DNA from 3 places in the Streptomyces sp. NPDC107546 genome. Region 3 is predicted to be linked to each of the others. Evidence: riboswitches for the same ligand, from Rfam matches in the RefSeq annotation. Region 3 holds a riboswitch; each other region holds the start of a gene.
The links. A riboswitch is a leader RNA that binds a small molecule or an ion and turns the genes downstream of it on or off. The one in region 3 is predicted to bind S-adenosylmethionine.
Positions count from the first base shown of each region.

Region 1 (7,130 bases), on a different contig from region 3:
GCGGATGAGCACTACAACGAGCAACGGGTCCGCGTCGCGCGGACGGGCACCGGCCGGCGAGCGCGTCGCCGACTGGGCCGACGGACGCCTGGGCATCTACACCCTGGCCAAGTCGAACATGCGGAAGATCTTCCCCGACCACTGGTCGTTCATGTTGGGCGAGGTCTGCCTCTACAGCTTCCTCATCATCATCCTCACGGGTGTCTACCTGACCCTGTTCTTCCACCCGTCGATGAACGAGGTGGTGTACCACGGCAGTTACGTGCCGCTTCAGGGTCAGCTGATGAGCGAGGCGTTCAACTCGACGCTGCACATCAGCTTCGACGTCCGCGGCGGTCTGCTGGTCCGGCAGATCCACCACTGGGCGGCGCTGATCTTCCTCGCCGGCATGTTCGTCCACATGATGCGCGTCTTCTTCACCGGCGCGTTCCGCAAGCCGCGTGAGATCAACTGGCTGTTCGGCTTCCTGCTGTTCGTCCTGGGCATGTTCACCGGCTTCACCGGTTACTCGCTCCCGGACGACCTGCTCTCCGGCACCGGTGTCCGCTTCATGGAGGGCGCGATCCTGTCCGTGCCGATCGTCGGCACGTACCTGTCGTTCTTCCTCTTCGGCGGCGAGTTCCCGGGCGGCGACTTCGTGGCCCGGTTCTACTCGATCCACATCCTGCTGCTCCCGGGCATCATGCTCGGCCTGGTGGTCGGCCACCTGATCCTGGTCGTCTACCACAAGCACACGCAGTTCGCGGGCCCCGGCAAGACGAACACCAACGTCGTCGGGATGCCGCTGATGCCGGTGTACATGGCCAAGGCCGGAGGCTTCTTCTTCCTGGTCTTCGGCGTCATCGCGGCCATCGCGGCGATCGCCACCATCAACCCCATCTGGGCCATCGGCCCCTACCGTCCGGACCAGGTGTCCACGGGCGCCCAACCCGACTGGTACATGGGCTTCTCCGAGGGCCTGATCCGCACGATGCCGGGCTGGGAGATCAACTTCTGGGGTCACACGCTCGTCCTGGGTGTGTTCGTCCCGCTGGTGATCTTCCCGCTGGTCCTGGTCGCGATCGCGGTCTACCCGTTCATCGAGTCCTGGGTCACCGGCGACAAGCGCGAGCACCACATCCTGGACCGGCCGCGCAACGCTCCGACGCGCACCGCGTTCGGTGCCGCCTGGATCTCGTGGTACTTCGTACTGCTGGTCGGTGGTGGCAACGACCTGTGGGCCACCCACTTCCACCTGTCGATCAACGCGATCACCTGGTTCGTCCGCGTCGCCTTCTTCGTGGTGCCGGTGCTCGTGTTCATCGTCACCAAGCGGATCTGCCTCGGCCTGCAGCGTCGGGACCGCGACAAGGTGCTGCACGGCCGCGAGTCGGGCATCATCAAGCGGCTGCCGCACGGTGAGTTCATCGAGGTCCACGAGCCGCTCAGCCAGGAGCAGCTGCACACGCTCACGGCGCACGAGCAGTACAAGCCGGCCGAGCTCGGCCCGACGGTCGACGAGAACGGCGTCGAGCGGAAGATCAAGGGCTCAGCGAAGCTGCGTGCCAAGCTCAGCAACGCGTACTACGGGGAGAACAACCAGATCCCCAAGCCCACGGTCGAGGAATACAAGGAGATCACGAGCGGCCACGGCCACCACTGATCGCTGCACGCCACGCCACGGTCGAAGGGCCCCGTCCGGTGTTCGGACGGGGCCCTTCGCCATGCCTCCAGCTGGATAGGGTGGACCTGTTCGAGACTCGCGTCCCGTAGTCCGGGACACCGACCCAGGAGCGGCTTATGAGCGCTGTGCACCCCGCTGGAGGCGACACCGCGGCGGGCCGTTCCTGGCCCCAGGTGCTGAACGGGCTCCTCGAGGGCCGCGACCAGAGCGCGGACGACACGGCCTGGGCGATGGACCGCATCATGCGCGGCGAGGCGACGGACGCGCAGATCGCCGGGTTCGTGGTGGCGCTGCGGGCCAAGGGCGAGACCGTCGAGGAGATCACCGGCGTGGTCCGGGCGATGTACGAGCACGCCAACGTGATCGAGGTGTCGGGTCGCACGGTCGACATCGTCGGCACGGGCGGCGACGGCGCGAAGACGGTGAACATCTCCACGATGTCGGCGCTGGTGGTGGCCGGCACGGGGGCCAAGGTCGTCAAGCACGGAAACCGCGCGGCCTCGTCGGCGTCGGGCTCGTCGGACGTCCTGGAAAAGCTGGGCGTCAACCTCGACCTGACGCCCCAGCGGGTGGCGCAGGTCGCGGAGGAGGCGGGCATCACCTTCTGTTTCGCGGTGAAGTTCCACCCCGCCCTGCGCCATGTCGCCGCCGCGCGCGGTCAGCTGGGTATCCGGACCGTCTTCAACGCCCTCGGCCCGCTGACCAACCCGGCGAAGGTGAAGGCCCAGGCGGTCGGCGTCGCAGACCCGCGACTGGCGCCGATGATCGCGGGGGTGCTCGCCGAGCGCGGCAACTCCTCCCTGGTGTTCCGCGGCGACGACGGCCTCGACGAGCTGACGACGACTGCCACCTCCCACGTCTGGATCGTCCGCGACGGCAAGGTCACCGAGGAGACCTTCGACCCGCGGGACGCCGGTATCGAACTGGTCCCGGTTCAGGCCCTGCGCGGCGGCGACCCGTCCCACAACGCCGAGGTCGCCCGCCGCCTTCTCGACGGGGAGACGGGCCCGGTACGGGACGCCGTCCTGCTGAACTCTGCAGCGGCGCTGGTGGCGCTGGAGCCGGGTGACGGCCCGCTGGCGGACCAGATCCGCACCGGCATGGCCAAGGCCGCCGAGTCGATCGACTCGGGCGCGGCCAAGCGTGCCCTGGAGCGGTGGGTGGCCGCCAGTAACGCCTGACTCCGGGCACGCCCCGCGGAAAAGGCCAGGTCAGGCTGGCTGGAGTACAGTGAGACAAAGGCAGCTCTCCCGCGGGCCGCAAGGAGGCTGGGCATGATCCATTCAGCCGATATCCGCGAGTGGCGCAACCGGGACGTGATCGACGCCAAGGGCCGCAAGATCGGGTCCCTTGAGGCGGTGTACGTCGACACCACCACCGACACGCCCGCCATGGCCACCGTCCGCACCGGGCTGGTGACCCGGCAGAGGCTCGTCTTCGTCCCCATCGACGAGGCGACCGTGGGACCCGGATACGTCCAGGTGGCCCACTCCAAGGGGCAGGTACGCAAAGCGCCGTCCATCGGCGTGGACGACGTGCTGCCGGTCGAGCGGGAAGAAGAGATCTTCAAACACTACGACAGGTCCTACGAGCCCGGTGCCGACCGCGGACGCCGTCTCGCGCGCCGCTGACCCCGGGCCGAGGGAAGTGGTCACCATGATGGCGTTCTTCCTGTTCCTGATCCTCGCGGCGGTCGCCCTGGGCATCATCGGCGTGGTCGTGAAGGGGCTGTTCTACCTCTTGATCATCGGCATAGTGGTCTTCCTGGCCAGCCTCCTTCTGTTCGGTATGCGCTGGGGGCGGCACTCGAAGCACCACCTGATTCGGTGACGCACCGGGACGGGTCCGCCCGTCCCGGTATACGGACAGAAGTTGCGAGCAGCTGATCACCTGTCGTAGTTTCCACATCAGGTCATGAGCGACAGCCATTCGGCCCCGGCCGGCTGTCCGGCAACCCTCCGTCCGTGGCGGGGTGCCCCGGGTGAGGACCAGGTCGCAGGCAGCGAGGTCTGCGGCAAGCGCGGACCCCTCGTGCCTTCCAGGGGTCCTGGTCGTTCGAGGGAGCCTTCCGTGAGCAAGCGAATGCGTTAGGGCCGCAGAGCCCCGCCTCCGCGCTCCTTTTTCCTTTCACCTTCTCCGTGCCGTGGACACCGCTGCGCCCGTGCGCGCCTCCGGCACCGGTGAGTCTCGCCTGCCCTACGGGAGTACACCCATGTCCGTCTCCACCCTTGCCGTCGACCAGTCCGTCTGTGCCCCGCTGCCCGTTCTGGGGCGCGATGTCACCGTCCCGCTCGTCACCGGCGGCGACGTCACCTACGCCGCCCTCGACTACGCGGCCAGCGCCCCCGCGCTGCAGCGCGTCTGGGACGACGTGGCGGCGTACGCCCCGTACTACGGCAGCGTCCACCGCGGCGCCGGCTACCTCTCCCAGCTGTCCACCGACCTGTTCGAGAACGCCCGCCGCACGGTCGCCGAGTTCCTCGACTGCCGCGACACCGACCAGGTGGTCTTCACCCGCTCCACCACCGACTCGCTCAACCTCCTCGCCGCCGCCCTCCCGGCCGACTGCCAGGTCTTCGTCTTCGAGACCGAGCACCACGCCTCCCTGCTGCCGTGGCGGGACGCCCGGGTCACCTACCTCGACGCCCCGAGCAGCCCCCGGCAGGCCGTCGAGACCCTGGAGCGCGCCCTCGCCGACCGCGACCCCTACGGCCCGGCCCTGGTCTGCGTCACCGGTGCCTCCAACGTCACCGGTGAGCTGTGGCCGGTACAGGAGCTGGCGGCGGCCGCCCATGCGCACGGCGCCCGTATCGTCCTGGACGCCGCCCAGCTCGCCCCGCACCACCCGGTGTCCGTCAAGGACCTCGACGTGGACTGGGTCGCCTTCTCGGGCCACAAGCTCTACGCCCCCTTCGGCTCCGGCGTCCTGGCCGGCCGCGCCGACTGGCTGCGCCAGGCCGAGCCGTACCTCGCGGGCGGCGGCGCCAGCCGCAAGGTCACGCGCCGGACGGACGGAGGAGTGGACGTGGAGTGGCACGACACGGCGGCCCGTCACGAGGCCGGCTCCCCGAACGTGATCGGCGCCTACGCCATCGCCTCCGCCTGCAAGGCCCTCACCGAGGCCGGCTTCGACACCCTGGTCGCCCGCGAGCAGCACCTGATCCGCAGGGTCACGGAGGCCCTCGCCGACGTCCCCGAGGTCAGGATCCTCTCCCTCTTCGGCGACGACGCCCCCCGCGTCGGCGTGATCTCCTTCGTCGTCGAGGGCTGGAACAGCTCCCACTTCGCCGCCGCGCTCTCCGCCGAGTACGGCATCGGCGTCCGCGACGGCCTGTTCTGCGCCCACCCGCTGGTCCGCACCCTGCTCGGCAGCGACCCCCAGACCCAGGGCGAGTGCGGCGCCCCCGAGGCGGCGCCCGGGGAGAAGTCCCTCAACGCGATCCGGGTGAGCTTCGGCGCCGGCACCCCCGACGAGCATGTGGAGCGCTTCGTCAACGCGGTGACGGAACTGGTGAGCGACGGCGCGCGGTGGCAGTACCGCACGGAGAACGGCCGCTGCGTCCCGGCGGTCTGAACCGGTAGGGCCGGTGAGGCGGCGTTCAGCGGATCGGGCGGATCAGGCGTCCAGCCCGATCGCGAACGCCGCCTCCAGGTCGTGCTGGGAGTAGGTACGGAACGCCACGTGGGTGTCCGTCGCCTCGACCCCCGGGATCTTGCTGATCCGCCCGGGGATGACGTCCGCCAGCTCCTCGTGCTCCTTCACCCGCACCATGGCGATCAGGTCGTACGTCCCCGTCACGGAGAAGACCTCGCTGACGGAATCCAGCGAGGCGATCCGCTCCGCGATCTCGGGGATCCGGTCCACGCTGGTCTTGATGAGCACGATCGCGGTGATCACGGCTGCTGTTCTCCCTCGGGGGCCTGGGCTGGTGGTTTCACCCTACTCGTAGGCACGTAGCGCACCCACGCATAGAGGAACCCCAGCGAGAACCCCACCAGGTGGGCCAGGTAGGCCACCCCGGGCCCCTGCGCGGCCCGGCCCGCCGCCATCCACTGCAGGGACGCCCAGAACGGCAGGACCACCCAGGCCGGGAACCTCAGCGGCAGGAAGAACAGGAACGGGAAGAGACTGGTCACCCGCGCGTCGGGGAAGAGGAACAGGAACGCACCCAGGACCGCGGAGATCGCCCCGGACGCTCCGACCAGCGTCTGCGCCGACGCGGCGTTGGCCGCCGCGTACCCCAGCAGCGCCAGGCAGCCGCAGCCCAGGTAGAACAGGGCGAACTCCACATGCCCCATCCGCTCCTCGGCCATGGCCCCGAAGACATAGAGGAAGAGCATGTTGCCCAGCAGATGCACCCAGCTGCCGTGCACGAACAGCGCGGTCGCGGGCGTGAGCGCCGCTCGCGGGGCCCCGCTGAACAGCTCCACCGGCACCACGCCCCAGCGTGCGAAGTAGGCCCGCTGCGCGGCGAGCAGCGCGTCCCCCGTCCCGTAGGCCGGATTCAGCCCCGCGGCCGGTCCGACGACGAAGAGCACGCAGCACAGGACGATCAGCCCGTACGTCACCGGCGCCGACTGTCCGCGCAGCGCTCCCACGGCTGTCCTGCCCCAGGTGCTGATCATGGTACAGAGCATGGCGTAACCGGACCGATCCGCACAGAGTGCCTCGCCGCCGTGGAACGGGCGGGCGGCGGGTACTCGCCAGGCCGTAGGGTTACGAGCCACACGCTCCAGGGAAACTGGCGCATCACGGAGACTGGAAGAAGGAAGAGCACCCACGATGACGGTTCCCCTGCCGACGGAGACGACCCGCTGGCGCTGCACGCTCTGCGGCAACCTCACCCGTTTCGACGTGACCCGCTCGTCGAAGGTCGTGGAGTACGTGCACCTCGATCTGGCCGGGGAGCCGAAGGTGGAGGAGCGCGAGGTGGTCAGTGAGACCATCGAGTCGGTCCGTTGCCGCTGGTGCAACGCGGTCGACCAGGTGGAGCTCGTGGACAGGCCGGGCGCCGGCTCCTGAGGGAGGCGGCCCCGCAGGGCGTATGGGGTGAGGGATGGCTGAGACCACAGGCGGGGAGCCGGTCGACGGCACCGCTGAGGTGCTCGACCGTCCGCTGCCCGACGGCGTGCGCCGCCGGGTCGTGCAGATCGTGTCCGACGGCTTCGGCGGGCTGACCCTCGCCGAGCTGCCCGCACAGCTGCGGCAGTACGCCCGGTTCACCCCCACCCGCCGGGCCAAGTTCGCCGGCAACGCCATGGCGGCGGCCGTGGAGACGGACGCACTCTTCCGGCAGCGCATCGCCGAGAAGCTCAGAGAGGCCCAGCCGGAGCTCGCCGGCGCCATGGACTCCGGCTCCCCGCCCCCGGCCGCGGACCCGCTCGACGTGGCGGCCGCGGCCTATGTACTTCGCCCGGCGGGCTGGGTGAAGCTGGTGACCGCCGCCGGCGAGGAGGCCCAGCGCGT
Region 1 is NZ_JBVKBA010000002.1:111,592-118,721, forward strand. It holds gene qcrA (cytochrome bc1 complex Rieske iron-sulfur subunit) at 1-8, shown strand, start outside; gene qcrB (cytochrome bc1 complex cytochrome b subunit) at 5-1,642, shown strand; gene trpD (anthranilate phosphoribosyltransferase) at 1,780-2,844, shown strand; gene ACZ7L1_RS03060 (PRC-barrel domain-containing protein) at 2,938-3,294, shown strand; gene ACZ7L1_RS03065 (hypothetical protein) at 3,320-3,493, shown strand; SAM riboswitch class IV at 3,574-3,690, shown strand; gene ACZ7L1_RS03070 (aminotransferase class V-fold PLP-dependent enzyme) at 3,876-5,237, shown strand; gene ACZ7L1_RS03075 (Lrp/AsnC family transcriptional regulator) at 5,280-5,561, opposite strand; gene ACZ7L1_RS03080 (rhomboid family intramembrane serine protease) at 5,558-6,289, opposite strand; gene ACZ7L1_RS03085 (hypothetical protein) at 6,447-6,686, shown strand; gene ACZ7L1_RS03090 (NYN domain-containing protein) at 6,721-7,130, shown strand, end outside.
Region 1: another riboswitch for S-adenosylmethionine. It lies ahead of ACZ7L1_RS03070 (aminotransferase class V-fold PLP-dependent enzyme); the one in region 3 lies ahead of ACZ7L1_RS12980 (amino acid ABC transporter permease).

Region 2 (7,130 bases), on a different contig from region 3:
GGCCGGCGACACCGCGACCCGCGAGCTGATCTGCGGCGGCTTCACCGGAGGCGGCAGCCACAACGCCGCGTGGGCGGCGTCCTCGGGCAGCTGGGCGGGCCGGGGCGCCGCCGTGTTCGCCAACCGGCGGGGCCGACCGGGCAGCCGACTGCGGTCCGTGGGGACGGCCGGCCTTCGCCCGACCGGTGCCGTGAACGTCGGCCATCGTGAGGTCGTCGCCGCCGTACAGCGTGAGGTCCTGCCGTACGACCGCAACTACCTGCGGCACGCGGACCGTCTCGAGCCGGCTCTGCGGTCGCTGCACGGGACGTGGTCCGCGATCCGCGAAGGGCTGGGGGCGAGCGGTGAGGAGCTCTTCCGGGCCAGGGAAGCGGCCGCGATGGTGGCTCACGGCCGCTGGATGTACCACGCGGCACTGCAGCGCACCGAATCGCGCGGTATGCGCAAGCGGGCCGACAAGCCGACGCAGGATCCGGCCCAGCACTATCGGCTGCTCACCGGTGGGCTCGACGAGGTCTGGAGCACTCCCGAGCCGGCGTCGCGGGCACTGGTCACGATCGGAGGCCGAGCCGCATGATCGAGATCGTCGAGCCGGACCGCTGCATCGCCTGCGACCGGTGCATCGAGGTGTGCCCGACGCGCGTCTTCGACCGCGGCGCCGACGGCGTTCCGGTGATCGCGCGACAGGACAGCTGCCAGACCTGCTTCCAGTGCGAGGCGTACTGCCCGACCGACGCGCTGTTCGTCGCCCCGCTGGTGACCGCGGTCGCTCCGGGCTCGCGCTTCCGTGATGTGACACAGCTCGAGGAATCCGGTCTGCTCGGCGGATACCGGCGTGAACTCGGCTGGGGCAGGGGAAGGACGCTCGGTGCCCGCACCGCGGTCGGACCGGAGTATCCGGACTGACCGGCCTGAGCCGGCGCAGGTTCAACACCCAGACTCCTCACTCGGCCGAGGACGCTGGACACCGACCTCGAAGGTTGACTTGTCGCACGCCACTCTGACGATCCGCAAAAGTGGGCAAAGGTCGCAGGTTCAAATCCTGTGGTCACGACGGTGCGAAGGGTCCTCGCGGGCGAGAGCCGGCGGGGCCCTTTTGTGTGAGCCTTCAGCAGTGAGCACGCTGCTCGTCGGCACGTCACCCACGCCGACTCGTCCGACGCCGGATACACCGCGCACCACGCGATGTCCTCGGGCGCCCCGACCCGGCCGAGGACATCGGTGCGAGTTCCATCACAGGAGACCGTCGCCTCCCGACGGTTGCTATGGGAAACCTGTGCCCTGCGCTCCGCCGCCGATGTCGAGTTGTGGGTCGCCCTGGTCCAGCTCGACACCGTGCACCGCGATCACCTGGATGCCGCAGCCGTCCAGCGCGTCGCCGACCATCCCACGCTGTGGGCCCACGGCTGCCGCCTGGCCGTTCACCCGGCCCTCGGCGGCCACCTCGACCTCGACGGCATCGAACGCCGCCACAGCGCCCACTGCCGGGGCCTGGAGGACTCCGGAGCGGCCATCCGTATCCTGGACTGGACGGCCTACGCCGCCCTCTGGCCGTTCCATCTGGTGGACCGCCGTTGACATATGTTCGGGCCGTTGTCTTAATTACGGCTCAGAACGGTCATGAGTGTCAGCGTCAAGCCCTGGCTTGCTGACCGGCAACCCTCGCGCCGCGGTGGGGTGCCCCAGGTGACGACCCGACCGATGAAGTTTCGGTAAGCGCGAGGCCCCCAGGGCCGGAAGAGTGACGGTGACGCCATGCACGCAGCTCCCAGGACGGCGACGCGCCGCCCGCAGGGCTGCGTACGGCCGTATGCGAACCTGCTCGTCGCCGACCGTGCCGTCGATCTGCTCCGCGTGAACAGCGCACTGTGTACCGCACCGGGCCGTGCCCGCTGTCGGGGCTGACACCTCCCCGCAGTCCCCGCACTTCCTGACGAACACCGCGCCCGCGGTGTGCCGTTGCCCTCCCCGCCCGGTACCTCGCCGTCGTGTGCGCCGCCGCATGCCGCCGTGCTTCCGGGATGTTCCCACCCAGCCGGAGCCCACCATGAGTGAACCCCCTGGAGCCACCGTCATCCTCGCCGAGGCGCCGACCGCCGACGAACCGTCAAAGCCCCTCAGCGCACAGCGAGTTCTGCCGCTGCGGCGCCCCGGACGCTGGATCGCCACCGCGGTCGTACTGGTCCTGGTCGCCCAGTTCGTGCACGGACTGGTCACCAACTCCTTCTACCAGTGGGACCGCTGGAGTTACTGGTTCCTGCGCCCCACCATCCTCGACGGCCTCGTGATCACCCTCGAAGTCACCGCCTACAGTGCGGTGCTAGGTCTTGTCGGCGGCATCGTGCTCGCACTGGGCCGGCTCTCGAAAAGCCCGGTGCTGCGCGCGATCAGCTGGACCTACGTCTGGGCGCTGCGCTCGATCCCGCTCATCGTGGTGCTGATCTTCCTCTACAACTTCAGCGCCCTGTACAAGACGTTGAGCGTCGGCATCCCCTTCGGCCCGGCCTTCTTCTCCTTCGACGAGTCGAGACTCGCCACCGACATGGTCGTCGCGGTCGTCGGCCTCAGCCTCAACGAGGCGGCCTACGCGGCCGAGGTGGTCCGCGGCGGGATCCTCTCCGTCGACCAGGGCCAGCACGAGGCGGCCGCGGCGCTGGGCCTGCCGAAGGGCTACCAGTTCCGCAGGATCGTCTTCCCGCAGGCGCTGCGCTCGATCATCCCGAACTACGTCAACCAGCTCATCGGCCTGATCAAGGGCACCTCGCTGGTCTTCTACGTCTCCCTGCTCGACCTGTTCGGCTCCGCGCAGACCATGGGTTCCACCTACCCCGGCGACATCGTGCCGCTGCTGCTGGTCGTCACCGTCTGGTACCTGATCCTGACCAGCGTCGTCTCCGTCGTCCAGTTCTACGTCGAGCGGTACTACGCCCGCGGTGCCACCCGCAGCCTGCCGCCGACGCCGCTGCAGAAGCTCCGCACCGGGCTCACCGACCTGCGGGCCCGTATCCGCCGGGAGGCCGCCGTATGACCGCCGACACCATCGAGGCCCTGGCGGACGTCGAGGCCGCCACCGTCGTGGTCCACGACGTGCACAAGTGGTACGGCACCCACCGGGTGCTGAACGGCGTCGACCTGACGGTCCGGCCCGGCGAGATCACCGTGATCCTCGGCCCGTCCGGTTCCGGCAAGTCCACGCTGCTGCGGGTCATCAACCACCTGGAGAAGCCCGAGATCGGCTACGTCAGCGTCAACGGCGAGCCGATCGGTGTGAAGCGGCACGGCGACCGCCTCAAAGAGCTGAGCGAGCGGGCCATCCTCACCCAGCGCAGCCGGATCGGCTTCGTCTTCCAGAACTTCAACCTGTTCCCGCACCTGACCGTGCTGGACAACGTCGCTGCCGCGCCCGTCGCCACCGGGAAGCTCGGCAAGCCCGAGGCCCAGAAACTCGCCCGCGAACTCCTCGACCGGGTCGGCCTCGCCGACAAGACCGCCGCCTACCCGCGCCAGCTCTCCGGCGGCCAGCAGCAGCGCGTCGCCATCGCCCGAGCCCTCGCCCTGCGCCCCGGAGTCATCCTCTTCGACGAGCCCACCTCCGCCCTCGACCCCGAGCTCGTCGGTGAGGTCCTCGCCGTCATCAAGGACCTGGCGACCAGCGGCACCACCCTCATCATCGTCACCCACGAGATCGGCTTCGCCCGCGAGATCGCCGACCGGGTCGTCTTCATCGACGGCGGCAAGATCGTCGAGCAGGGCCCGCCCTCCGAGATCCTCGACAACCCCCGGCACGAGCGGACCAGGGACTTCCTCAGCAAGGTCCTCTGACCCTCCGCACCCCCAGACCTCCCCCCACGCCACCCTCATCACCTTCAGCGACAAGGAACGGCCATGCCCACCCAGTTCACCCGACGCAGCCTGATACGCGGCATCACCGCGGCGACCGCCGTCGCCTCCCTGGCCACCGGGCTCGCCGCCTGCGGTGGCAACAGCGACGCGGCCACCGCCACCGACAGCGCCAAGTCCGGCGAGGTCGTCATCGGACGTGTCTCCAACGGCGCCGCCACCCAGACCACCATCAAGGTCTCCGAGGTCAAGTCCATCAGCGCCGAACTGCCCGCCGCCGTCAAGAAGAGCGGCAAGCTGGAGATCGGCATCGGTGCCCTGCCCGCCGGGTTCCCGCCGCTGGCGTACGTCGGCAACGACCAGAAGACCCTCACCGGCTCTGAGCCCGACCTCGGCCGCCTGGTCGCCGCGGTGTTCGGTCTCAAGCCCGAGGTGAAGAACTCCACGTGGGAGAACCTGTTCGTCGGCATCGACAGCGGCAAGGTCGACGTGGCCTTCTCCAACGTCACCGACACCGAGGAGCGCAAGAAGAAGTACGAGTTCGCCTCCTACCGGCAGGACAACCTCGCCTTCATCGTGCCGAAGAAGAGCACCTGGAACTTCGACGGCAACTACGAGAACCTCGCCGGCAAGACGATCGCCGTCGCCTCCGGCACCAACCAGGAGAAGATCCTCCTCGAGTGGAAGGACAAGCTGGCCAAGGAGGGCAAGAAGCTCACCGTCAAGTACTTCCAGGACAGCACCAGCACCTACCTGGCCCTGAACAGCGGCAAGGTAGACGCCTCCTTCGGCCCCAACCCCGGTTTCGCCTACCACAACCGTCAGGTGGCCAACACGCCCAACGCCACCCGCACCGCGGGCACCTACTCCGGCGCGGGCGCGAACCTGCAGGGCCTGATCGCGGCAACGGCGAAGAAGGACAGCGGCCTGGCCAAGCCGCTCGCCGACGCCATCAACTACCTGATCAAGCACGGTCAGTACGCCGAGTGGCTCAAGGCGTACAACCTCTCCAACGAGGCCGTCGCCAAGTCCGAGGTCAACCCGCCGGGCCTGCCGCTCGACAACTCCTGACCACCGTGCGCCGGGGACTCCACCGTCGCCCCGCGATGGAGTCCCCGCGCGCTGGACACCCCGAGCCGCACCCCGGAGACCGCCACACCATGTCCGTCACCACCCTCGACACCAGTTCCTCGCACATCCTGGACAACCCCGCCTGGGCCGCGCTCACCGGCCCCCACGCCCACTTCGCCGAACGCATCGGCCACGCCGCTCGCTATCACCAGGACGTGGCTCCCTTCTACGCCGTCTCCGACGAGGACGACCCGCGCGCCTGGGCCGACCTCGCCGCGCTCGTCGGCCCCGGCGGCACCGCTTCGGTGCGGGGCGTGACCGAGGCGGCGGAGGGCTGGGAGGTCGTGCGCACGGGGCACGGCGTCCAGCTCGTGGACACCGCCCTGCGCGCGGAGCCCGACCCCGAGGCCGTACGGCTCGGGACCGACGACGTGCCCGAGATCCTGGACCTGGTCGCCCGCACCGAGCCGGGCCCCTATCTGCCCCGCACCGTCGAACTGGGCACCTACCTCGGCATCCGTCACCAGGGCCGGCTGATCGCCCTGGCCGGCGAGCGGCTGCACCCGCCCGGCTGGACGGAGATCAGTGCCGTGTGCACCGACCCCGCCCACCGCGGCCGGGGCCTGGCCACCCGGCTGGTCCGCGCGGTCGCCGCCGGCATCAAGGAGCGAGGCGAACGCCCCTTCCTGCACGCCGCGGCCACCAACGCGAACGCGATCCGGCTGTACGAGTCGATCGGCTTCACCCTGCGCCGCCGTACCGTCTTCTCGCTCGTCCGGCACACCGGAGCCGCCGCGCTGGAAGAAACGGCATAGCCGTGCCGTTGTCCTTGTCGAAGGCGATTGTTCGGACCGCTCGGACGGAGGTGCGACACGTGACACGTGTACTCCGTGCCGTGCGCCTCCACTCCCGGCCCCACATCGACCTGCAGCGCGTGGCCGGCGCGCTCTGTAGCTCCTGACCCCGTTTCCCCAGCGCCGTGCGCCCCGATTCCCGCGGGCCGGCGATCTCGTACGGACCTCCAGGAAGGCCCCTTGTGTCCTCAACTCCCGCTTCCCACCTGCACCTTGCCGTCGCCCTGGACGGCACCGGCTGGCACCCCGCCTCCTGGCGCGAGCAAGTGGCCCGCCCCCTGGACCTGTTCACCGCCGGCTACTGGGCCGACCTGGTCGCCGAGGCCGAGCGCGGTCTGCTCGACTTCGTCACCTTCGAGGACGGACTCGGCCTGCAGTCCTCGCTCCCCCAGTCTCGACTTCGCTCAACCGGGGGGACCCCCATCGGCGAACTGGACGGCCGCACCGACCAGGTCCGCGGCCGCCTGGACGCCGTGCTGATCGCGTCCCGCATCGCACCTCTCACCCGGCACATCGGCCTGGTGCCGACTGTGGTCGCCACCCACACGGAGCCGTTCCACATCTCCAAGGCGATCGCCACCCTCGACTACGTCAGCACCGGCCGCGCGGGCCTGCGCGTCCAGATCAGCGCCCGCCCGCACGAGGCCGACCACTTCGGCCGCCGCACCTTCCCGCCGATCAGCCTGGAGGAGTTGCAGACGCCGGCCGGGCAGGAGCGTCTCACCGATCTGTTCGACGAGGCCGCCGACTACGTCGAGGTCGTGCGTCGGCTGTGGGACAGCTGGGAGGACGACGCCGAGATCCGGGACGTGGCCACCGGCCGCTTCGTCGACCGGGACAAGCTGCACTACATCGACTTCGAGGGCCGGTTCTTCAGCGTCAAGGGCCCGTCCATCACCCCGCGCCCGCCCCAGGGCCAGCCGCTGGTCACCGCCCTCGCCCACCAGACCGTCCCGTACCGGCTCGTGGCCCGCCAGGCGGACGTCGGCTACGTCACCCCGCACGACGCCGAGCAGGCCCGCGCGATCGTCGCCGAGATCCGTGCCGAGCAGGAGACGGCCGGGCGTTCCGGCGAACTCCTGCACATCTTCGGTGACTTGGTGGTCCTCCTCGACGACGACCAGGGCGCCGCCGAGGACCGACGCGCACGGCTCGACGCCCTCGCGGGCGAGCCGTACACCAGCGACGCCCGGATCTTCACCGGAACTCCCGCACAACTCGCCGATCTGCTTCAGGAGTTGGCGGCGGAGGGGCTGAGCGGCTTCCGGCTGCGGCCCGCCGTCGCCGGACACGACCTGCCGGCCATCACCCGGGGCCTCGTCCCCGAACTCCAGCGCCGGGGCGCCTTCCGCACCGCCTACGAAG
Region 2 is NZ_JBVKBA010000032.1:52,777-59,906, forward strand. It holds gene ACZ7L1_RS32050 (FAD-dependent oxidoreductase) at 1-577, shown strand, start outside; gene ACZ7L1_RS32055 (4Fe-4S binding protein) at 574-906, shown strand; partial or broken gene ACZ7L1_RS32060 (glutathione S-transferase family protein) at 1,288-1,578, shown strand; SAM riboswitch class IV at 1,617-1,725, shown strand; gene ACZ7L1_RS32065 (amino acid ABC transporter permease) at 2,048-3,028, shown strand; gene ACZ7L1_RS32070 (amino acid ABC transporter ATP-binding protein) at 3,025-3,822, shown strand; gene ACZ7L1_RS32075 (transporter substrate-binding domain-containing protein) at 3,886-4,911, shown strand; gene ACZ7L1_RS32080 (GNAT family N-acetyltransferase) at 5,001-5,726, shown strand; gene ACZ7L1_RS32085 (putative leader peptide) at 5,807-5,872, shown strand; gene ACZ7L1_RS32090 (LLM class flavin-dependent oxidoreductase) at 5,948-7,130, shown strand, end outside.
Region 2: another riboswitch for S-adenosylmethionine. It lies ahead of ACZ7L1_RS32065 (amino acid ABC transporter permease); the one in region 3 lies ahead of ACZ7L1_RS12980 (amino acid ABC transporter permease).

Region 3 (7,130 bases):
GGGCCAGAGCCGCTTCCTCTCCGACGTGCTCGGCCCCTACATCAAGATGGTCAACGCGATCCCGCGCATCGTCCTCGGCTCGATCTTCATCGTCGCCTTCGGCATCGGCGTGACCCCGAAGATCCTGCTCGCCGCGGTCCTGGTGTTCTTCATCGTCTTCTTCAACGCCTTCCAGGGCGTCCGCGAGGTCGACCGCAACATCCTCGCCAACGCCAAGGTGCTCGGCGCCTCGCAGATGCAGATAATCCGCCACGTCATCGTGCCGTCCGCGCTCACCTGGATCATCGCCAGCCTGCACAGCGCCTTCGGCTTCGCCATCGTCGGCGCGCTGGTCGGCGAGGTGCTGGGCGCACAGAGCGGCCTCGGCCTGGTCATCAAGACCGCCCAGAACAACTTCGACCCCGACGGCGTGTTCGCGACGATGCTCGTCATCTCGGTCATCGTGCTCGGTGCCGAGTGGCTGATCGGCAAGCTCGAGCACCGGCTGCTGTCCTGGCGCCCCCCGGCCCCGTCCGAGGCGTCGAACGCCCTCTGAGTCCGTCCCCGCCCCCTCCCTCCGCTCGTCCCTGTCCCACCCAGAAAAGGAAAGTGGCCAGCCATGTCACGACGATCCGCCACCGTCACCGCCTCCCTCCTCACCGTCCTCGCCCTCGGCACGGCCACCGCCTGTTCCAGCGGCTCCCACAGCGGCTCCCAGAGCGTCGGCAGCTCCGGCGGCGTGCCCACGGTGAAGCTCATGGTCGGCGGTATCGACAAGCAGATCTACCTGCCCTACCAACTCGCCCAGAGCCTCGGTTTCTACAAGAGGTACGGCGTGAATGTCGAGCTGAGCACCGAGCAGGACGGCGGTGTCGGCGCCGAGGAGGCCATGGCCTCGGGGCAGGTGGACATGGCGGGCGCCTGGTACAACCACACGATCGAGTTCCAGGCGAAGGGCAAGGCGGTCGAGGACGTGGTCCAGCTCTCCGGCGCGCCGGGTGAGCGTGAGATGTGCACCAAGAAGTCGGGCGTCACCTCGGCCGCCGACTTCAAGGGCAAGACCCTCGGCGTCACCGACCTGGGTTCGGGCACCGACACCCTCACCCAGTTCCTGGCCGCCAAGAAGGGCGTCAAGACCAGCGACTTCCACCGGATCGGGGTCGGCGCCGGCTCCACCGCCATCGCCGCGCTGCAGAACGGCAAGGTGGACTGTGTGATGACGACACAGCCGACGGTCGCCGCGATCGAGAAGAAGGGCGTCGGTGCCTCCGCGATCGACCTGGCCACCACGCAGGGCGCCACGGCGGCGATGGGCGGTGCCTTCCCCGCGGCCAGTGTGCTCGCCCGCACCGACTGGGTGAACCAGAACAAGGCCACCGTGCAGAAGGTCGTCGACGCGCTCGTGGCCACCATGCATTGGATCAACACGCACAGCGCGGCCGACATCGCCGACAAGCTGCCTCAGTCGTTCGTGCAGAACCAGCTCGTGACCAAAGCCGACTACATCGCGGCCCTGACCGAAGACAAGGGCCAGTTCCTCCCGGACGGCATCATGCCGGCCGGCGGTCCGAAGACCTCACTGGCGACGGAGAAGTTGGTCGGCAACGTGAAGGGGTCGGTGGACCTCAGCAAGACGTTCACCAACGAGTTCGCCGTCCAGGCCAACAAGACCGAGGGCTTCAAGACCACCACGACCCCCGCGGGGGCGGACGGCTGAGCCTCCGGCACTGATACGACGTCGCCCCGCCTGTCCGCACCAGCGGCAGGCGGGGCGGTGCCATGTCACACGGCGGCCGAGTCGCTCCGCACATCGCGTCGCGAGACCGCCAGATAGGCGACGAAGCCGAGGATGGCGACCGTCCAGGAGAGGGTCACCGGGCCGAGGCCCCAGTCCAGGCCGCCGCGGTTGTACGGGAGGGCCATCCAGTCGGCGAGCGACGCGCCGAGGGGGCGGGTGACGACGTACGCGGACCAGAACGCGGCCACCGCGCCCAGCAGTCCCGCGCGGTGGGCGACCGCCGGCACAGAGATGGCGACGGCGTACAGAGCGACGGACCCCAGGTAGCCGAGGCCGATCGTGGCGCTCAGGTCGCCCGCGGCCGTGCCGAGCGCGAACGTGGCGAGCACGGCAGCCCAGTAAAACGTCTCGCGGCGCCGGGTGGAGATGCTGTGGATGGACAGGGTCCGCTCGCTCGCGTACCACAGGGCGAACACGGCGGCCAGCGCCACCAGGAACAGCGGCGTCGAGAGGGTGTAGGGCACGCCGAGACCCACGTGCAGGACGTCGGCGGCCATCGTGCCGAACACGCTGACCATGACAATGGCCGTCCAGTAGACCCAGGCCACGTACCGGCGGACCGCGAACTGCAGGACCAGGGACCCGAGGAAGGCGACGGTGCCGAGACCGACCGCCGGGATCGGGCCGAGCAGACGGGCCAGGTAGTCGGAGGCGGTCTCGCCCATTCCGGTGGTCAGAACCTTGATGATCCAGAAGTAGACGGTGACTTCCGGGACCTTGTTCGCCATCCCGCGTATGCGGGCGCGGGGATGGGCGGGGGGTCGGTCGTCAAGGACGTGCTCTGTGCTCATGGCAGGCACGATGACATGGGGAACTGCTGATTCCACAGGGCCCTTTGCCATTGTTTTGGATCTTCTGGTGCAGGCGTTGCCGAACAGGCCGGAAACCGTCGAGCCGCCCCTCCCGATAGGGAAGAGCGGCTGCGGTGTGGTGCCACCCGCTGCGGCTCATGCCACGCACGGGCAGCCGCTACAGAGGTCGGCCGATCACGCCGGAGGCCGGGGGAGAAGCTCGACGAAGGTGGTGCACGTCCCGAGCGGTTCCGTCGCTGGGCAACTGGCCTCGAACACTCTGCCGTTCGCAGTCAGCACGGTGACGTACACCACGTTGGCGCGACTCGACAGTGTCGCGTCGATCACGTTGCTCGGTCCTACCGGTTGCCAACCGCCGATGACGACCGGGTTTCCGCTCGGCGGAGTCTCCCGGACCGTCAGGACGTACGTCTGCCCGTTACAGATGACCGAGACGAACTTGTCAGGATCTTGAACTGTCGAGTCGATGTCGAAGCACCCCGAGCCCGGCACGGGCGGCTTCGGCTTCGGACACTTGTCCTTGTCGTGGTCGCCGCTGGGCATGCCCGTACGGTGCTCGCAGTCGTCGCCGCCGAGCGCTGTGTTCCTGTGCGCTGTGTCGCCGTGTCCGACAGCCGCGGCGGGAGTGGCGAGTCCGACCGCCATGACGAGCGCGAGCGAGGCGAGCTTGCCGGCCTTCCTGTACCTCTGACGCACCATCGGGCTGAGGGAGAAAGGCGTCCTGCCTTCAGGACTCATGTATGTGCTCCTTGCTTGAACGGTCCCGGGTGGTTCCCCGAATCCGGAAGGAGCTTGGCCCGCCCACGCGGCGGCCCTCGGCACACCCTGCCGTACGGGCCCGTATATCAGCAAGTCGGACCACCGGAAGTGCCCCGGTTGGGGGAGCCGCTCCGCGAAACGCGTCTCTCTCACACTGCGGACTCCCCTCTTGACGCGGGCCGCGGCCGGATCGACACTCCAAGGAGATTTCCTAGTGGACAGGTAGGGAAACATGGGGCGCCTGAGGCCGGTCATCAGCCGTGTTCGTCGCACGCGCCGGCAGTCCCTCCTGCTGACCTCCCGCCGTCACATCGATCTGCTGCGCGTCTGCAGCGCGAGCAGCCGCCGGCGCTGAGACCGGCGGAGCCACGCCGCGCCACCCCGCGCCCCCGCCATCCCGCGCCCCCGCCATCCCGCGCCGGGGAGCGCCGCCTGCCCGCGGGCCACCGCCCCCGCACCCTCGCGTCCCAGAACCCCGGGAGAGACATGTCCGCCCATGCCCTGACCGCACTCCCGTCCGCACAGCCGGTCCCCGCCTTCCGTGGCCGGATCGGCTGCGACGCGCGCAGCGGCCACTACGCCGTGCCGCGCCGCTACCGTCTCCACCTGTCCCTGGCGTGTCCGCACTGTCTGCGGATAGCCATCACGCACAGCCTGCTCGGCCTCGACGACGTCTGTCCCGTCACGCTGCTGCCCGCGGTGCCCGACGGACCCGGCGGCGAGTACTCCGCGCTGCGTCCGCTGTACGAGGCCAGTGCCCACCGCTACCCCGGAGCCGCCCTGGCACCGGTGCTCAGCGACGACTGGTCGGGCCGGATCGTCAGCACCCACGCCCCGGACATCATGCGCGACCTGGCGCGGCACTTCGGCACGGACCGCCCCGCGCTGTATCCGCAGGGGGCGAACGCCGAGATCGAGGGCGTCCAGCGGCTGTGCGAGCAGGGCATCGACGCGGCCGCCCAGCGCGCCGGACGCGTCGACGCCGACACGGAGGAACGGGAGGCCGCGCTCACCTCGCTGTTGTGCACCCTGCGGTCACTGGAGGGACGGCTCGCCCGTCAGGAGTACCTGCTCGGTGACCGGCTCACCGCAGCGGACGTGGAGTTGTGGGTCAGTCTGGTGCAGCTCGACACCGTGCACCGCTGGCACCTGGACGCCGCCGCGGTGCACCGCATCGCCGACCACCCGCACCTGTGGGCGTACGCCCGCCGACTGGCCGCCCACCCGGCCTTCGGTCCGCACCTCGACCACGCCGGTATCGCCCGGCGGCATCACGCGCACTGTCGGGGACTGGAAGCCGCGGGCGCCGCGGTGCAGATCCTGGACTGGGCCTCGCACGTCCCCAACGGCGCGTGCAGCGGGACGAGTTGAGAGGGAGAACGGCGCCGCTGGGTAAGTATCACCTGGTGGACGGACGTTGACATCGCTTGCGGCGCCTGTATTGACTTACGGCCACAAAGGTCATGAGCGTCAGCGACAAGCCCTGGCTGGCTGACCGGCAACCCTCGCACCGCGGTGGGGTGCCCCAGGTGACGACCCGACCGGATGACGTTTCGGTAAGCGCGTGGCCCCCCGGGCCGGAAAACGACGGAGACAGTGATGTACGCAGCCTCCAGGACAGCCGCAGTGCGGCTGCGTGGCTGCGTCCTGCTGTGCGCCAACCGTTCCGTCGACCTGCTCCGCGTCAACAGCGCGCTGTGTACCACCCCGGGCTCTGCCCGCTGTCGCGGCTGACGGCCTTCTGAATCCCTGACGCGCACCGCCGCCGCGGTGTGCCCTCGTTCCGTCCCACCCCCGGTGCACTCACGCTTCACCAGCCTCGTCACGCCGCGGCCCGCGCCGCCGGGCGGTGCCGTGGCGAGCCGCCCGGGGCGTCCGACTCCGCTGGAGCCTGTCATGAGTGAACCCCCCGGAGCTGCCGTGTCCCTCGCCCCGGCGCCGCCCGACGAATACACCGCGGTCAAGCCCCCCGCGATCCAGCGGGTACTGCCCCTGCGGCGGCCGGGCCGCTGGATCGCCACGGCGATCGTGCTGGTCCTCGTGGCCCAGTTCGTCCACGGCCTGGTGTCCAACCCGTTCTACCAGTGGAACCGCTTCGCCTACTGGTTCCTGCGTCCCACCCTCCTCGACGGGCTGCTCATCACGCTCGAAGTCACCGCGCTCAGTGCTGTGTTGGGCCTGCTCGGCGGAATCGTGCTCGCACTGGCCCGGCTCTCGAAGAGCCCGGTCCTGCGCGCGGTCAGCTGGACGTACGTGTGGGCGCTGCGCTCCATACCGCTGATCGTGGTGCTGATCTTCCTCTACAACTTCAGCGCCCTGTACAAGACGCTGAGCGTCGGCGTGCCCTTCGGCCCGGCCTTCTTCAGCTTCGACGAGTCCAAGCTCGCCACCGACATGGTCGTCGCCGTCGTCGGACTGAGCCTGAACGAGGCGGCGTACGCGGCGGAGGTGGTCCGTGGCGGCATCCTCTCGGTCGACCAGGGCCAGCACGAGGCGGCCGCCGCGCTCGGCCTGCCGAAGGGCCACCAGTTCAGGCGGATCGTTTTTCCGCAGGCCCTCAGGTCCATCACCCCGAACTACGTCAACCAGCTGATCGGCCTGATCAAGAGCACCTCACTGGTGTTCTATGTGTCGCTGCTCGACCTGTTCGGCTCCGCGCAGACCATGGGCAGCACCTACCCCGGCGACATCGTGCCGCTGCTGCTGGTCGTCACCGTCTGGTACCTGATCCTGACGAGCCTCGTGTCCGTCGTCCAGTTCTACGTCGAGCGGTACTACGCCCGCGGTGCCACCCGCGCACTGCTGCCGACCCCGTTGCAGAAGCTCCGCACCGGTCTCGCCGAGCTGCGGGCCCGTGCGCGCAGGGAGGCCGCCGTATGACCACCGACACGCTTCAGACCCGCCCCGCCGCCATCCAGGTGCACGACGTGCACAAGGCGTTCGGCGCCCACCAGGTGTTGCAAGGCGTGGAGTTGACCGTGCGGCCGGGCGAGGTGACCGTGATCCTCGGCCCGTCCGGCTCCGGCAAGTCCACCCTGCTGCGGGTGATCAACCACCTGGAGAAGCCCGACCGCGGCTATGTCAGCGTCGGCGGCGAACCCATCGGCGTGCGCCGGCACGGAGCCCATCTCAAGGAGCTGAGCGAGCGGGTCATCCTGGGCCAGCGCAGCCGCATCGGGTTCGTCTTCCAGAACTTCAACCTCTTCCCGCACCTGACCGTGCTGGAGAACGTGACAGCGGCGCCGGTGGCGACCGGCAAGCTGACCAAGCAGGAGGCCCGGGACCTCGCCCTCGACCTGCTCGGCCGGGTCGGACTCGCCGACAGGACCGGCGCCTACCCGCGGCAGCTGTCCGGCGGCCAGCAGCAGCGCGTCGCCATCGCCCGCGCGCTCGCCCTGCGGCCCGGCGTCATCCTCTTCGACGAACCCACCTCCGCCCTCGACCCCGAGCTCGTCGGCGAGGTGCTGGCCGTGATCAAGGACCTGGCCGGCGGCGGCACGACGCTGGTCATCGTCACCCATGAGATCGGCTTCGCCCGCGAATGCGCCGACCGGGTGATCTTCATGGACGACGGCCGGATCGTCGAACAGGGGCCGCCCGCCGATGTCCTGGACAACCCCAAGCACGAGCGGACCCGGGACTTCCTGAGCAAGGTGCTCTGAACCCGCCGGTTCCGCGTTCCTCCCCACAGCCTCCCCCCACGCCCACGCCCACGCCCACACCTCCACCGCTCACCGGCCTCAATGGGCTCGCGAAGCCGCTGGCCGACGCCGTCAACCACC
Region 3 is NZ_JBVKBA010000007.1:171,316-178,445, forward strand. It holds gene ACZ7L1_RS12955 (ABC transporter permease) at 1-535, shown strand, start outside; gene ACZ7L1_RS12960 (ABC transporter substrate-binding protein) at 599-1,696, shown strand; gene ACZ7L1_RS12965 (COG4705 family protein) at 1,762-2,568, opposite strand; gene ACZ7L1_RS12970 (hypothetical protein) at 2,764-3,327, opposite strand; gene ACZ7L1_RS12975 (glutathione S-transferase C-terminal domain-containing protein) at 3,835-4,719, shown strand; SAM riboswitch class IV at 4,808-4,917, shown strand; gene ACZ7L1_RS12980 (amino acid ABC transporter permease) at 5,245-6,228, shown strand; gene ACZ7L1_RS12985 (amino acid ABC transporter ATP-binding protein) at 6,225-7,010, shown strand; partial or broken gene ACZ7L1_RS12990 (ABC transporter substrate-binding protein) at 7,091-7,130, shown strand, end outside.